3 regions of the Caldimonas taiwanensis NBRC 104434 genome follow, and region 1 is predicted to be linked to each of the others. Evidence: predicted binding sites of a transcription regulator. Region 1 holds the regulator's gene; each other region holds the start of a gene.
What was found. Region 1 encodes sigma-54, which starts transcription at its own class of promoters, with help from an activator protein. Its sites were predicted from a motif close to TGGCANGNAANCTGCTTT; they were not measured.
Positions count from the first base shown of each region.

Region 2: a site for sigma-54 is predicted at 1,886-1,903, ahead of glnA (type I glutamate--ammonia ligase). Genes of this name have one in related genera too.
Region 3: a site for sigma-54 is predicted at 2,913-2,930, ahead of CTA01S_RS07920 (TorF family putative porin). Genes of this name have one in related genera too.

Region 1 is NZ_BCWK01000011.1:56,003-60,543, reverse strand. It holds gene CTA01S_RS10845 (long-chain-fatty-acid--CoA ligase) at 1-138, shown strand, start outside; gene CTA01S_RS10840 (5'-methylthioadenosine/adenosylhomocysteine nucleosidase) at 285-1,034, shown strand; gene CTA01S_RS10835 (THUMP domain-containing class I SAM-dependent RNA methyltransferase) at 1,016-2,248, opposite strand; gene CTA01S_RS10830 (RNA polymerase factor sigma-54) at 2,245-3,753, opposite strand; gene lptB (LPS export ABC transporter ATP-binding protein) at 3,769-4,530, opposite strand.
Region 2 is NZ_BCWK01000010.1:56,287-60,827, reverse strand. It holds gene CTA01S_RS10230 (hypothetical protein) at 1-192, opposite strand, end outside; gene glnA (type I glutamate--ammonia ligase) at 402-1,820, opposite strand; gene CTA01S_RS10220 (competence/damage-inducible protein A) at 2,042-2,857, opposite strand; gene CTA01S_RS10215 (EI24 domain-containing protein) at 2,894-3,793, opposite strand; gene CTA01S_RS10210 (DUF1415 domain-containing protein) at 3,790-4,338, opposite strand; gene CTA01S_RS10205 (ATP-binding protein) at 4,365-4,541, opposite strand, start outside.
Region 3 is NZ_BCWK01000007.1:49,740-54,280, reverse strand. It holds gene CTA01S_RS07935 (cupredoxin domain-containing protein) at 1-58, opposite strand, end outside; gene CTA01S_RS07930 (ammonium transporter) at 373-1,776, opposite strand; gene CTA01S_RS07925 (P-II family nitrogen regulator) at 1,802-2,140, opposite strand; gene CTA01S_RS07920 (TorF family putative porin) at 2,198-2,869, opposite strand; gene CTA01S_RS07915 (YifB family Mg chelatase-like AAA ATPase) at 3,152-4,541, shown strand, end outside.

The sequences.
Region 1 (4,541 bases):
ACCGAGGCCGACGTGCGGGCCTATTGCGAGCAGAACCTCACCGGCTACAAGCGGCCCAAGGTGATCGAGTTCCGCAGCGAATTGCCCAAGACGCCCGTCGGTAAAATTCTGCGCCGCGAGCTGCGCGACAAGAAGTGAGCTCGTCGGCCCGGTGCGACGGCCGCACCGGGTGATGCATTCCCTGGTTGCGGCGCCGGCCCGTCCGGCGCCGCACTGCTTTTTTTTCAGAGCCCGGCTGCGCTGGCGCGCAGCACCAAGGCGTCGAACCGCTTGTGAGTCTTCCGATGCGCCTGGCCCTCATCGCAGCAATGCGCGAAGAACTGTCGGCCGTGTTGGCCCGCATGCCCGACGAGCAGCGTCAACGGGTCGCCGGCCGCGACTTCTGGGTCGGGCATTGGCACGGTCACGAGATCGTGGCCGTGCTGTCGGGCATCGGCAAAGTGGCCGCGGCCACCACCGCCACGCTGGCCATCCATCGCTTCGGGGCGCAGGCGGTGCTCTTCACCGGTGTGGCCGGCGGTCTGGGGCCGGATGTGCGCGTGGGCGACCTGGTGGTGGCTCGCGAGCTCTTGCAGCACGACATGGACGCCTCGCCGATCTTTCCGCGGCATGAGCTGCCCTTGTACGGCCTGTCGCGTCTGCGCACCGATGCGACGATGAGTCAGCGCCTGCTGGCCGCCGCACGTGCGGTGGCTGCCGAGGCCAGCGGCCTGCTCGGCGCCGACACCTTGGCCACCTTCGGCATCGGAACCCCGGCCGTGCACGAGGGGCTGATCCTCAGCGGCGACCGCTTCGTGTCCACCAGCGCCGAAAGCGCGGCCCTGCGCCGCGAGCTGCCCGACGCGCTGGCCGTGGAAATGGAAGGGGCGGCCGTCGCCCAGGTCTGCCATGACCACGGCTTGCCCCTGGCCGTGCTGCGCATCATCTCCGACCGCGCCGACGACCACGCGGGCGGGGATTTCACCGCCTTCGTGCAGGCGGTGGCCTCGCGCTACTCGGTCGCGCTGCTCGATCGCTACCTGGCCGCCGGCTGATCCTCGCCCCGCATCGAGCCGCTGACCAGATCGAAGCGAAACAGGCGGCACTCGATCGGTCCATTCCACATCGGAATGCGACGGCTCTCCTTCAGGCGCATGCGCGAGGGCAGTTTCATGTCCGGGCTGAGCACCCAGGCCGTCCAGCCGCCGAAATGGCGCTTCCAGTGGGCGGCCAGACGGGGATAGAACTCCTCGGCCATGCCCGTTTGCTCGGCGCTGCGCGCCACGCGACCGCGCGCCTCGATGCGTTCGCCATAGGGTGGATTGAGCATCAGCGTGCGCGCCAAGCCCTCGCTCAGGCGCGGGGCCACACGCTCCAACACATCGCCACCATGGAATTCGATGGCATGGGCCACGCCGGCACGCTGTGCATTGCGGCGCGCGAAATCGACCATGCGAAACGACACGTCGCTGGCCAACACCGGCACCGTCGGCGCATGGATGCGGGCCTGCGCGGCCTGCTTCAGGGCCTGCCACTGGGAGCGCCCTTGCGCGGTGGCAAACGGCGCCAAACGTTCGAACGCGAAGCGGCGTGTGAGCCCCGGGGCGATCCCGCAGGCGATCTGGGCGGCCTCGATGGCAATCGTGCCCGAGCCGCAACAAGGGTCGAGCAAGGCGCCACCGGCCTCGGGCGTGCCACGCCAGCCGGCTGCCGCCAGCATCGCCGCGGCCAGCGTTTCCTTCAGCGGCGCATCACCCTTGTCCTGCCGCCAACCGCGCTTGAACAGTGGCTCGCCCGAGGTGTCGATGTACAGCGTGGCCTCTTGTTCGGTCAGATGCAGCATCACCCGCACATCGGGGCGCTGCCGATCCACGCTGGGGCGCTGGCCGGTGGCCTGGCGCATCGCATCGCACAGGGCATCCTTGATGCGCAAACCGGCAAAGTGCAGGCTGCGCAGCGGCGAGCGTTGGGCCGTCACGTCCACCTTGAAGGTCTGCGCCGGGCTGAGCCACTGCGACCAGTGCACCTGGCGGGCCAGGGCATACAGATCGTCTTCCTGGCGGTACGGGCCCTGCGCCAGCCGCAGCAGCACGCGCTGGGCCAGGCGGCTTTCCAGATTGAGCGTCATCACCGCACGCGCATCACCGCTGAGCGCGATGCCGCCACGTTCGATCGAGCCGTGGGTGTCGGGACCGAGCAAGGCCATCGCCTCCTCGGCCAACCAAGCTTCCACCCCAGCGGCGCAGGGCAAGAACAGGGAATAACTCACAAGGCCTTTCGCAAATTGGCCGGCGCGATCTTCAGCGCCTCGCGGTACTTGGCCACCGTGCGGCGCGCCACCTGGATGCCTTGCTCTTCGAGCATCTGGCTGATCTGGCTGTCCGACAAGGGGCGGGACGGATCTTCGGCGGCGATGAACTGTTTGATCAGCGCGCGCACCGCCGTGCTGGAGGCATTGCCCCCGGCTTCGGTGTTCAACGAGGAGCCGAAAAAGTACTTCAGCTCGAAGGTGCCAAAGGGCGTGGCCATGTACTTGGCCGTGGTCACGCGCGAGATGGTCGACTCGTGCAGGCCCAGCTCGTCGGCGATCTCGCGCAGCACCAGCGGCTTCATCGCGATCTCGCCATGGGTGAAGAAGTTCTTCTGCCGCTCGACGATGGCCTGCGAGACGCGCAAGATGGTGTCGAAGCGCTGCTGGATGTTCTTCATGAACCAGCGCGCCTCCTGCAGCCGCGCGCCCAGGGCCTGGCTGGAGGCGCTGCCACGCTGCTGTCGAAGGGCCTGCGCATACAGGTCGTTGATGCGCAAGCGCGGCATCACCTCGGGGTTGAGCACGGCCTTCCAGCCGCGGCCAGACTTCTGCACGATCACATCGGGCACGATGATGTGGGCCTCGGCCCGCGCAAACGGCCGCCCCGGCTTGGGCTCGCAGGCCACGATGAGGGCTTGCGCCTGCTTGATCAGTTCTTCATCGGCGCCAGTGGCGGCCATCAGCTTTTTCACGTCGCGCCGCGCCAAGGCCTCCAGGTGGCCCTGGCAGATCATCAGCGCGATGATCTGGGCCTCACTGCGCGGCAGGGCACGCAGCTGCAAACACAGGCACTCGGACAAGTCGCGCGCGCCCACGCCCGTGGGCTGCAGGCTGTGCAACCACTTCAGCGCGCAACGCAGCCGCTCCAACAGCTCTTGGCGGGCGTCCTCGTCCTGGCCGGCCAGGTGCGCGGCGATGTCCTCCAGCGAATCGGCGAGATATCCATCGTCGTCGAGCGATTCGATCAACACCTGCACTGCCGCGGCATCTTCGGGCGACAGGCGCATGCCGAGCAACTGCTGGCGCAAGTGGTCCTGCAAACTGATGCCGGGGCTGGCGCGCTCGATCGGGTCGAGCTCCTCGTCGTTGCTGCCGCTGCGGCTGCCCGGCGTCTCGCGGATGCCGTCGAAGTCGTCAGCCTCGGTGCCGTTTTCCCAATCGTCGCGCTCGGTGGCGCCGACCTCCAGCGCATCGAGCCCAGGCGCTTCGGCCGCCTCCAAGCCCTCGCCGGCTTCGGCCTCGGCCTCGCGCTGGCGGGTTGCCGGTGCCTCGGGCAGCAGGGACACGCCCGTCATCGGGTCGCCGTCGTCGTCCTCGGTGTCGAGGAAGGGGTTTTGCTCCAGCATCTGCTCGACCTCCTGGTGCAGTTCGAGCGTGGACAGTTGCAGCAAGCGGATCGATTGCTGCAACTGAGGCGTCAGCGCCAAATGCTGGGACAGGCGAACCTGCAGGGAAGGCTTCATGGCATCTTCCCGGGCTTACATGCGGAAATGCTCGCCGAGATAAACCTTGCGCACGTCGGGGTTCTCGACGATGTCGGCCGGCGTGCCCTGGGCCAACACCCGGCCTTCGCTGATGATGTAGGCATGGTCGCAGATGCCCAAGGTCTCGCGCACATTGTGGTCGGTGATGAGCACGCCGATGCCGCGCGACTTCAGGAAGCCGATGATGCGCTGGATCTCGATCACGGCGATCGGATCGACCCCGGCGAAAGGCTCATCGAGCAGGATGAAGCGCGGCTGCGTGGCCAAGGCCCGCGCGATCTCCACACGGCGGCGCTCGCCACCGGACAAGGACGGGGCCGGCGCATGGCGCAACTTCTCGATCGACAGCTCGGCCAGCAACTCATCGAGCTGGCGCGAGATCGCCGCCTCCTGGAGCGGCCGGCCCTGGGCATCGTGCTGCAACTCCAGCACCGCGCGGATGTTCTCCTCCACCGTGAGCTTGCGGAAGATCGAGGCCTCCTGCGGCAGATAACTCAAGCCCAGACGCGAACGCTCATGGATGGGCCGGCGCTCCACGCGGTGGCCGTCGATGCGGATCTCACCGGCGTCCACCGGCACCAAACCCACGATCATGTAGAAGCTGGTGGTCTTGCCCGCGCCATTGGGCCCAAGCAAACCCACGACCTCGCCGCTTTGGACCGACAGGTGCACGTCCTTGACCACCTGCCGCGCGCCATAGCGCTTTTGCAGGCCCCACACCTCCAAGCGGCTGCCCGGGCCCGACCGCTCGGGCATGCGCTGGGGCT
Region 2 (4,541 bases), on a different contig from region 1:
CCGGCGCGACTCCACGATGGTCACATTGCCACCTTCGACCACGCGACAGCCTTTGGCCTCGGCCTCTTTGGGCGTGAGGGCATTGGTGAAATGGTTGCCTGGGCAACGGTAGACCGTCTGCGACCAGGCTGGCGCAGCAGACGTGATGCAGGCGGCCATCACCAGCAAGCGGCAGAAGTCGATTCGTGGCATGAGGTCAGTGCGAACGGGCTGTTCTGTCGTCTGAATAGACCTGGGCTCGGCCGCCGGGTTCACGGCTCGTCTGCGGCGTCGCCAAACCTGCAGTATCGGGCATCTGCGGCATCAGGGTCCAGCCATGCCTGCCTTGGAAAGCGACAAAGGGTGGCAAATGCCACCCTTCGTCACACAAGCGGCTCCCTCACAAGAGCCGTCGGTTGGCCTTACAGGCTGTAGTACATGTCGAATTCCACCGGGTGGGTGGTCATGCGGAAGCGCGTCACTTCTTGCATCTTCAGTTCGATGTAGGCATCGATGAAGGCATCGGTGAACACCCCACCCTTGGTCAGGAAGGCACGGTCTTTGTCCAGGTACTCCAGCGCTTGGTCGAGGCTGTGGCAGACGGTCGGGATCTTCGCGTCTTCCTCGGGCGGCAGGTGGTACAGGTCCTTGGTGGCGGCTTCGCCGGGGTGGATCTTGTTTTCCACGCCGTCCAGGCCGGCCATCAGCAGCGCCGCGAAGCACAGGTACGGGTTGGCCATGGGGTCCGGGAAGCGGGCCTCGATGCGGCGCCCCTTCGGATTGGCCACGTAGGGGATGCGGATGGACGCCGAACGGTTGCGGCTGGAGTAGGCCAGCTTGACCGGCGCTTCGAAGCCCGGCACCAGACGCTTGTAGCTGTTGGTGGTCGGGTTGGTGATGGCATTGAGGGCACGGGCGTGCTTGATGATGCCGCCGATGTAGTACAGCGCGAAGTCCGACAGGCCGGCATAGCCATCGCCCGCAAACAGGTTCTTGCCGTCTTTCCACACCGACTGGTGCACGTGCATGCCCGAGCCGTTGTCACCCACGATGGGCTTGGGCATGAAGGTGGCCGTCTTGCCATAGGCATGGGCCACGTTTTGGATCACGTACTTCTGCAGCTGCAGCCAGTCGGCACGTTGCACCAGGGTGCTGAACTTGGTGCCGATCTCCATTTGGCCGGCGTTGGCCACTTCGTGGTGATGCACTTCCACCGGAACACCCAGCTGTTCCAGGATCAGGCACATCTCCGAGCGCAGGTCCTGACCGGAGTCGACCGGGGGCACCGGGAAGTAGCCGCCCTTGACGGTGGGACGGTAGCCGGTGTTGCCGTGCTCGTACTCCTTGCCGGTGTTCCAAGCCGCTTCTTCGGACTCGATCTTCACGAAGCAGCCGGACATGTCCACGTTCCAGCGAATGCTGTCGAACACGAAGAATTCGGGCTCCGGACCGAAGTAGGCCGCATCGCCAATGCCAGAGGACTTCAGATAGGCCTCGGCCCGCTTGGCCAGCGAGCGCGGATCGCGCTCATAGGGCTTGCCGTCGCCCGGCTCGATCACGTCGCAGGTCATGAAAAGCGTGGGCTCTTCGTAGAACGGATCGATGTTGGCAGTGTTGGGGTCAGGCATCAGCAGCATGTCCGAGGCCTCGATGCCTTTCCAGCCGGCGATCGAGGAACCGTCGAAGGCGTGACCCGACGTGAACTTGTCTTCGTCGAAGGCCGAGATGGGCACGGTGACGTGCTGCTCCTTGCCACGGGTATCGGTGAAGCGGAAGTCGACGAATTTGACTTCGTGGTCCTTCACCATCTTCATCACGTCGGCGACCGTCTTATTGGCCATCAAATGCTCCTAGCGGATGTGTGTGAGGGGAAAGGGGAGGCCGAAGCACGGCCCGCGCGGGCAATTTAGCAGAAAGCATGCCAAGACCGACGCATTCCGGTGCATCGTCGGCACGACAACGGGTCGCAGCCCTCTCCCTGACCGCCCCCCGCGACCTCCCTCGACCGCCACGGGGCATGGCGCCCCTCAAAGCACCACAATAGTGCAATGAGATGCACCAATCAAGGGCTGGTTGCGGCCGCGTCTCGCACCAATTCGGGGCCCAATGACACGCCCAGCGCCCGCAGGCCGGCCAGCAAGTCGGCATAGGCTGGATTCACCGCATCGGGCGGCCCTTTGACCCCGAGTTCGATGTGCCGCCCGTGCTCGGGATGGTCGACGCTGGGCAGGCTGAACACCCGCACCTGGGGATGCCGCCCTTCGATGGACTCCATCAACGGGGTGAGGGTGGCCTCCATGCTGCCGTAGACGATGACCGAGCGCTCCGATCGGGGGCGGGCATGGAAGAGATGCCGGTACCGATGGTCCAGCACCCATTCCATCATCGGCCAGGCCATGACCGGGAAGCCCGGCAAGAAATGCACATGCCCCACGGAGAAGCCGGGAATCTTGTTGTAGGGGTTGGGAATGATCGTCGCCCCCTCGGGAAAGACGCCCATGTTGAGGCGGTGGACGTTGTCGGGCCGATCGGGTTCGAAGGGCTGCCCTTGTTCGCGCGCCAGGTCGCGCATGCGCTCTTCGATGAGCGCTTTGGCCTGGGGATGCAGGGCCAGCGGCACGCCCAACGCACGCGCGGCGCATTGGCGGGTGTGGTCATCGGGCGTCGCGCCAATGCCCCCACAGCTGAACACCACATCACCGCTGGCAAAGGCGTCTTTGAGCGCGGCCTCCAGGCGCGGCGGGTCGTCACCCACGTATCGGGCCCAGCGCAGCGCCAGCCCGCGCTGCGACAGCAGCGCCAACAGCCGCGGCAGGTGCTGGTCCTGGCGCTTGCCCGAGAGGATCTCGTCGCCAACGATGATCAGTCCGAAGTCCATGAAAACCCTCGTGGATCGATGGGGGTGGCTGGGGGCTCAGTCCGGCGTCCCCGGCCCTGCGGGGGGCTCGAGCCGGCCCGCCCCAGGCACGGCCTCGGGAGGCGACACCGCGGGGGCCTCGACGGACGCAACGCAGGGATCGGCCTGGTGGCGCCGGCGCTCCAACGCCGCCAAGGCGTAGTGGATGAACCATAGCGAGGAAAACGCAAACACCAAGGTGTAAAGCCACACCGACACCACCACCAGCAGCGGCGCCAGGATGAAGGCCAAGGCGCCCAGCGCCCACAGCAAGGCCGGGGCAGCCCCAAGGTAGCCGCTGAGCAAGCCCATGCCCAGCAAGGGCCAGCGGTGTTCGCGCATGAGGGCGCGGCGCTCGGCGCGCTCGGCATGGTCGGCCAAGGCATCGAAGGCCAACACACGGTAGGTGAGCCAGCCCCAAATCAGCGGCGGCAACACCAGCGCCAGCGGTGGGATGAGCCACAGCGGCAGGCTGATCACCAAGGCGACCAGTGCCACCAGGGTGTGCCCCAGCATCCACAGGAGGGACCGCCAGAACGAGTCGCCTTGGCGACGCTGCAGCTGCGGGAAGCGTCGAGCGCCCACCAGGCGCACCAAGGCCGGCGTCATCAGGGCCGAGACGGCCATCAGCGACACCACGACGATCACCGGCACGGCCAGCGCCACCACGATCAATGGCGCCATCACCGCACGCAGGCCGGTGGCGCCCATCGATTCCAACCACAGCGTGAAGCTGTTCACCAGGGCCCAGCCTCGCAGCCAGGCATCCACCGCATCGACCGCGGCCTCCCAGTAGAACCAGCCCAGCACGAAACACAGACCGGCCGTCAGCAGCAGCGGCGCCAGTGACAACAGGATGACGCGCGGGTGCAGGCAGTAGGCCAGCGCGCGCCAGAATGCGTCCAGGATCAGGCTCATGAGTCGGTATCGTCCATCAGCCGGGCCCAGCCCTGTGGGCCCAGCCGTCGCAGCGTGGCTATGTTGGCTTCGTAAATGGCTTCCGGCGCGGGAAACGCGGCCACCGCCCGCTCGATGCTGGCTTCGCGCAGCAGGTGCAAGGTGGGATAGGGCGAGCGGTTGGTGGCATTGGCGATGTCCTCGGCCTCGGTGCCGGCAAAACGATAGTCGGGGTGGAAACTGGCCACTTGCAGCACCCCTTCGAGCCCCAGCTCGGCCACGGCGGCCTCGGCATCGTCGAGGAAATCGTTGAAGTCGAGGAAATCGGTCAACACATGCGGGTGGATCAGCAGGGTCGTGTCCACCGCCGCCGGATCGGCTTGCGCAAGCCACTGCAGTTCGGCACGCAGGTTTTGCAACAGCGCCTCGGTCGTAGTGGCCGCACTCACCACCCAGCGAATCTGGCCACGAACATGCACCGCCTTGGCAAAGGGGCACAGATTCAGCCCGATCACGGCCCGCTCCAGCCAGTGGCGGGTGCGGGCGATCACCTGCTCCTCGGTCATCGGGTCGGTCATCCTCAGTCACGGGTTCAGTAACGGGTTTCGGGGCTGTTGCCATCGTCGCCGGCGGCGTGCAGCAGCACGCGGCGGATCTCCGAACGCATCAGGCGCAGATCCAGCGGCTTGGCAATATACCCGTCCATGCCCGCCAGCAGGCAAGCCCGGCGGTCCGCATCGCTGGCATGCGCGGTGGCAGCGATGATGGG
Region 3 (4,541 bases), on a different contig from region 1:
CTGGATCCGCACGGACGGCCCCCCCAACGGTCCAGGCCATCGCCGCCAAGGCGGACACACCGGCCGCCTTCCATCGCCAAAAGCACGCCATGCCCCGTCCCTCCCCTCAAAGGTAGGTGATAGCACCTGCTGCTTCTTCTGCTTTTCTTATAGGTCAGGGCGCCGCAACCTTCAAAGCAAAAGCTTGTGACAAAGCGTAGCCCTCCGGCCTTCCCCCTCGACCTGGGGGGAACGAAGGCACCGGCGCCCGGCCCGAGAACGCGCTATTGCCCCCGCCAATAAAAAAACGCCACCTGCAGTGACGGTGGCGTCGGGGCGCTGGGGCCGGCGCCTGCGTGCCGCAGGGGCACGCAGGCGCGCAGGCCGCAGAGATCATTTGCTGTAGGCCGTCTCGCCGTGCGAAGCGATGTCCAGGCCCTCGCGCTCGTCCTCTTCGGACACGCGCAGGCCAATGACCAGATCGACGATCTTGTAGGCGATGAGCGACACCACGCCGGACCACACGATGGTCAGCAGCACGCCCTTGGCTTGAATCCACACTTGCGAAGCGATGGAGAAGTCGGCCGCGCCAACACCCCCCAGGCCGGGCGCCGCGAACACACCGGTGAGCAAAGCGCCGACGATGCCGCCCACGCCATGCACACCGAACACGTCCAGCGCGTCGTCGGCGCCGAGCATGCGCTTCAGACCATTGACCCCCCACAAGCAGATGAAGCCAGCGGCCAAACCGATGACGATGGCGCCCATCGGGCCGACCAAGCCAGCCGCCGGGGTGATGCCCACCAGGCCAGACACCGCACCCGAGGCCGCCCCGAGCATCGAGGCCTTGCCCTTGGCCAGACCTTCACCGATGCACCAGGCCAGGGTGGCCGCGCCCGTGGCCACGATGGTGTTGATGAAGGCCAGCGAGGCTTGGGCATTGGCTTCCAGCGCCGAGCCGGCATTGAAGCCAAACCAGCCCACCCACAGCAGCGAGGCGCCCACCATGGTCAGCGTCAGCGAGTGCGGCGGCATGGCCTCCTTGCCGAAGCCAATGCGCTTGCCCACCATGTAGGCGCCCACCAGCGCGGCCACCCCCGCGTTGATGTGCACCACCGTGCCGCCGGCGAAGTCCAGCGCGCCGTCCTTGAACAGCAGCCCCTCGGAGAACCACACCATGTGGGCGATGGGCAGGTAGCTGAAAGTAAACCACAGCACCGTGAACAGCAGCACCGCCGAGAACTTGATGCGCTCGGCAAAGGCGCCAATGATCAGCGCACAGGTGATGGCCGCGAACGTGGCCTGGAAGGCGATGAACACGTACTCCGGCAGCTTGGCCTGCGGCGAGAAGGTGTCGGCCAGCGACTCCTGCGTCACGCCCATCAGGAAGACCTTGTCCAGCGTGCCGATGAAGGCACCGCCGCCGCCGAAAGCCAGGCTGTAGCCGTAGAGCACCCACAGCACGGTCACCAGCGAGAAGATCACGAACACCTGCATCAGCACCGACAGCATGTTCTTGGCTCGCACCAGGCCGCCGTAAAACAGCGCCAGGCCGGGAATGGTCATCAGGATGACCAACAGGGTGGCCGTCAACATCCAGGCCACGTCGCCCTTGTTCACCGTGGGCGTTGGGGCCTCTGCGGCAGCCGCCGGTGCGGTATCGGCGGCAGCAGCAGCGGCAGGCGCGGCCGCTTCGCTGAGCGCAGGCGCCGAGGCCGCAGCGTCTTGAGCGAAGGCGAGGTCCACGACCCCGAGGGTCGACAGACCAAACGCCAAGATGGCTAGCAATTTCTTCATGGGTTGTCTCTCTGGGTCGATGGAATCACAGGGCGTCCTTGCCCGTCTCGCCGGTGCGGATGCGCACCACCTGTTCGAGCGCGGACACGAAGATCTTGCCGTCACCGATCTTGCCGGTGCGGGCCGAGCCCTCGATGGCCTCGATGACGCGATCGACGATGGCATCGTCCACCGCCGCCTCGATCTTCACCTTGGGCAGGAAGTCGACGACATACTCCGCCCCCCGGTACAGCTCGGTGTGGCCCTTCTGGCGGCCAAAGCCTTTGACTTCGGTCACCGTGATCCCTTGTACCCCGATGGCACTGAGGGCTTCACGCACTTCGTCCAGCTTGAAGGGCTTGACGATGGCAGTCACCATCTTCATGGCTTGCTCCTTTGAAAGTGAAAGAAGGTGCCCGCTGCCGACCGGGCACCCGCGGTCTTACATGGCCTTGGTCAGCGTGAGGATGAAGCGCGCTTTGTTGATGTCGCCGTAATAGTTCTTTTTGTTGGCCCCCACCACATGGCCTCCCAGCGAGAAGCCCGAGCCCAAGTCATAGGTGGCGCCCAGCTTGTAGTCGTAGTAATCGGGCGGGGCCGCATCGCTGGCCCACAGCGTGTAGCCCAGCCCGGCATTGAGGGTGAGCTTGTCGATCAGCGGCAGGTTGGCCGACAGCGCAAAGTAGCCGGTGTTGCGGCTGTCGGGCACGGCGAAGTACTCGTCGGAGACCGTGTGCGAATACTTGAGCGCGAACGGGCCGTAGCTCAGACCGCCGTAAATTTCCGTGGTGTTGGCATCGGACAGTCCGGGATAGAGGTACTGCAGCACGCCGATGTCGTAGCCCAGGCCGGCCACTTCCCCTTTGTAGCCGCCATAGACATCCATCTCGATGCCATTGGCGAAGTTGATGCTGGAGTTCCAGTTGCCGACGTAGAAGCCCCCGAGGCTGTAGTCGAAGCCGCCTTGGACGGCCGGTTTGTTGCCGGTCTGGTCCTGGCCGCGGAATTTGTAATTGGTGGTCAGGCTGAAGTTGGTGGCCACGCCTTCGGCCATCGCCGGAGCGGCGAGCACGGCAGAGGCCAAGGCGAGTGCGAGCAGGGTCTTGCGAGGCATGGACAAACTCCTGAAGGGGTGAAGAAATGAACCCGCAGCTGCAACTGCAGGAAACATGCCATCGCCAAGCCGGCCCAGATCGCCCCAGGACGGCACATCGCGAGCCCATATCGGCACCTCGACGCACGACCTCGGTGCATTCGAGGCCGATGCACCAGACCTGTGCCCCCACAGCCACGGGGACTGCGGCAAGGCCTCGGAGCCGGCGGCTGCCGCCACAATGCAGGCTTGGGCACCTTGGCGTGCCCAGCAAAACAACCATGTTCAGGAGGACTCCCGTCCATGTCGCTGGCCGTGATCCACAGCCGGGCGCTGGCCGCCTTGCAGGCCCCGCCCGTCACCGTCGAGGTGCATCTGGCCAACGGCCTGCCCAGCTTCACGCTGGTGGGCCTGGCCGACACCGAAGTCAAGGAAGCCCGTGAGCGTGTGCGCGCTGCGCTGATCAACAGCGGGCTGGACTTCCCTCACAACAAACGCATCACCGTCAACCTGGCCCCTGCCGATCTGCCCAAGGAAACCGGCCGCTTCGACCTGCCCATTGCGCTGGGCATCCTGGCCGCGCAAGGCCAGATTCCCGCCGCCGCCTTGGACGGCTACGAGTTCGCCGGCGAGTTGTCGCTGGCCGGCGATTTGCGGGCCGTGCGCGGCGCGTTGGCCATGAGCCTGGCACTGCGTCGCCAAGGCGCCGCGCGCGCGATGGTGCTGCCCCTGGACAGCGCCCGCGAAGCCTCCCTGGTCGAAGGCACCACCGTCTATGGCGCGCGGCATTTGTTGGACGTGGTGCAGTCGCTGCTGCCGCCGCGCGCAGGCGAGCCACCCCCCCACGGCTGGGTGCGGGTGTGCGAGCGTCCTCAAGCCCAAGCTGTCGCTGGCCCCGATCTGCGCGAAGTCAAGGGCCAAGCCGGCCCGAAGCGGGCGCTGGAGATCGCCGCCGCCGGGGGCCACAGCGTGCTGATGGTGGGCCCGCCAGGCACGGGCAAGTCCATGCTCGCGCAGCGCTTTGCCGGCTTACTGCCTGCGCTGGACACCGAAGCGGCCCTGGAGTCGGCGGCCGTGCTCAGCCTGGTGGGCGCTTTCGATCCAGCGCGCTGGGGCCAGCGCGTACTGCGCGCCCCGCACCACAGCGCCTCGCCGGTGGCGCTGGCCGGTGGGGGCTCGCCTCCGCGACCGGGCGAAATCTCGCTGGCCCACCAAGGCGTGCTCTTTCTGGACGAGCTGCCCGAGTTCCCGCGCGCGGCACTCGAAGTCCTGCGTGAGCCTTTGGAGACCGGCCAGATCACCATCGCGCGCGCAGCGCACCATGTCGAGTTTCCGGCGCGCTTTCAACTGATCGCCGCGATGAACCCCTGTCCCTGCGGCTACCTGGGCTCGCGAGTGCGCGCCTGCCGCTGCAGCCCCGAGGCCGTGGCACGATACCAAGGCCGGCTCAGCGGGCCACTGCTGGACCGCATCGACATCCAGGTCGAAGTCAACAGCGTGCCGCACGAGGAATTGCTGCGGCTGCCCGAAGGCGAGCCCAGCGCCGCCGTGGCCGAGCGTGTGGCTCGGGCCCGGCAACGGCAGCTGGCCCGCCAGGGATGCACGAACGCCCAGCTCCAAGGGGCGCAGCTCGATGCCCACTGTGGGCTCCACGACGATGCGCAGCGCTTCTTGCAGGCCGCAGCCAGCCGGC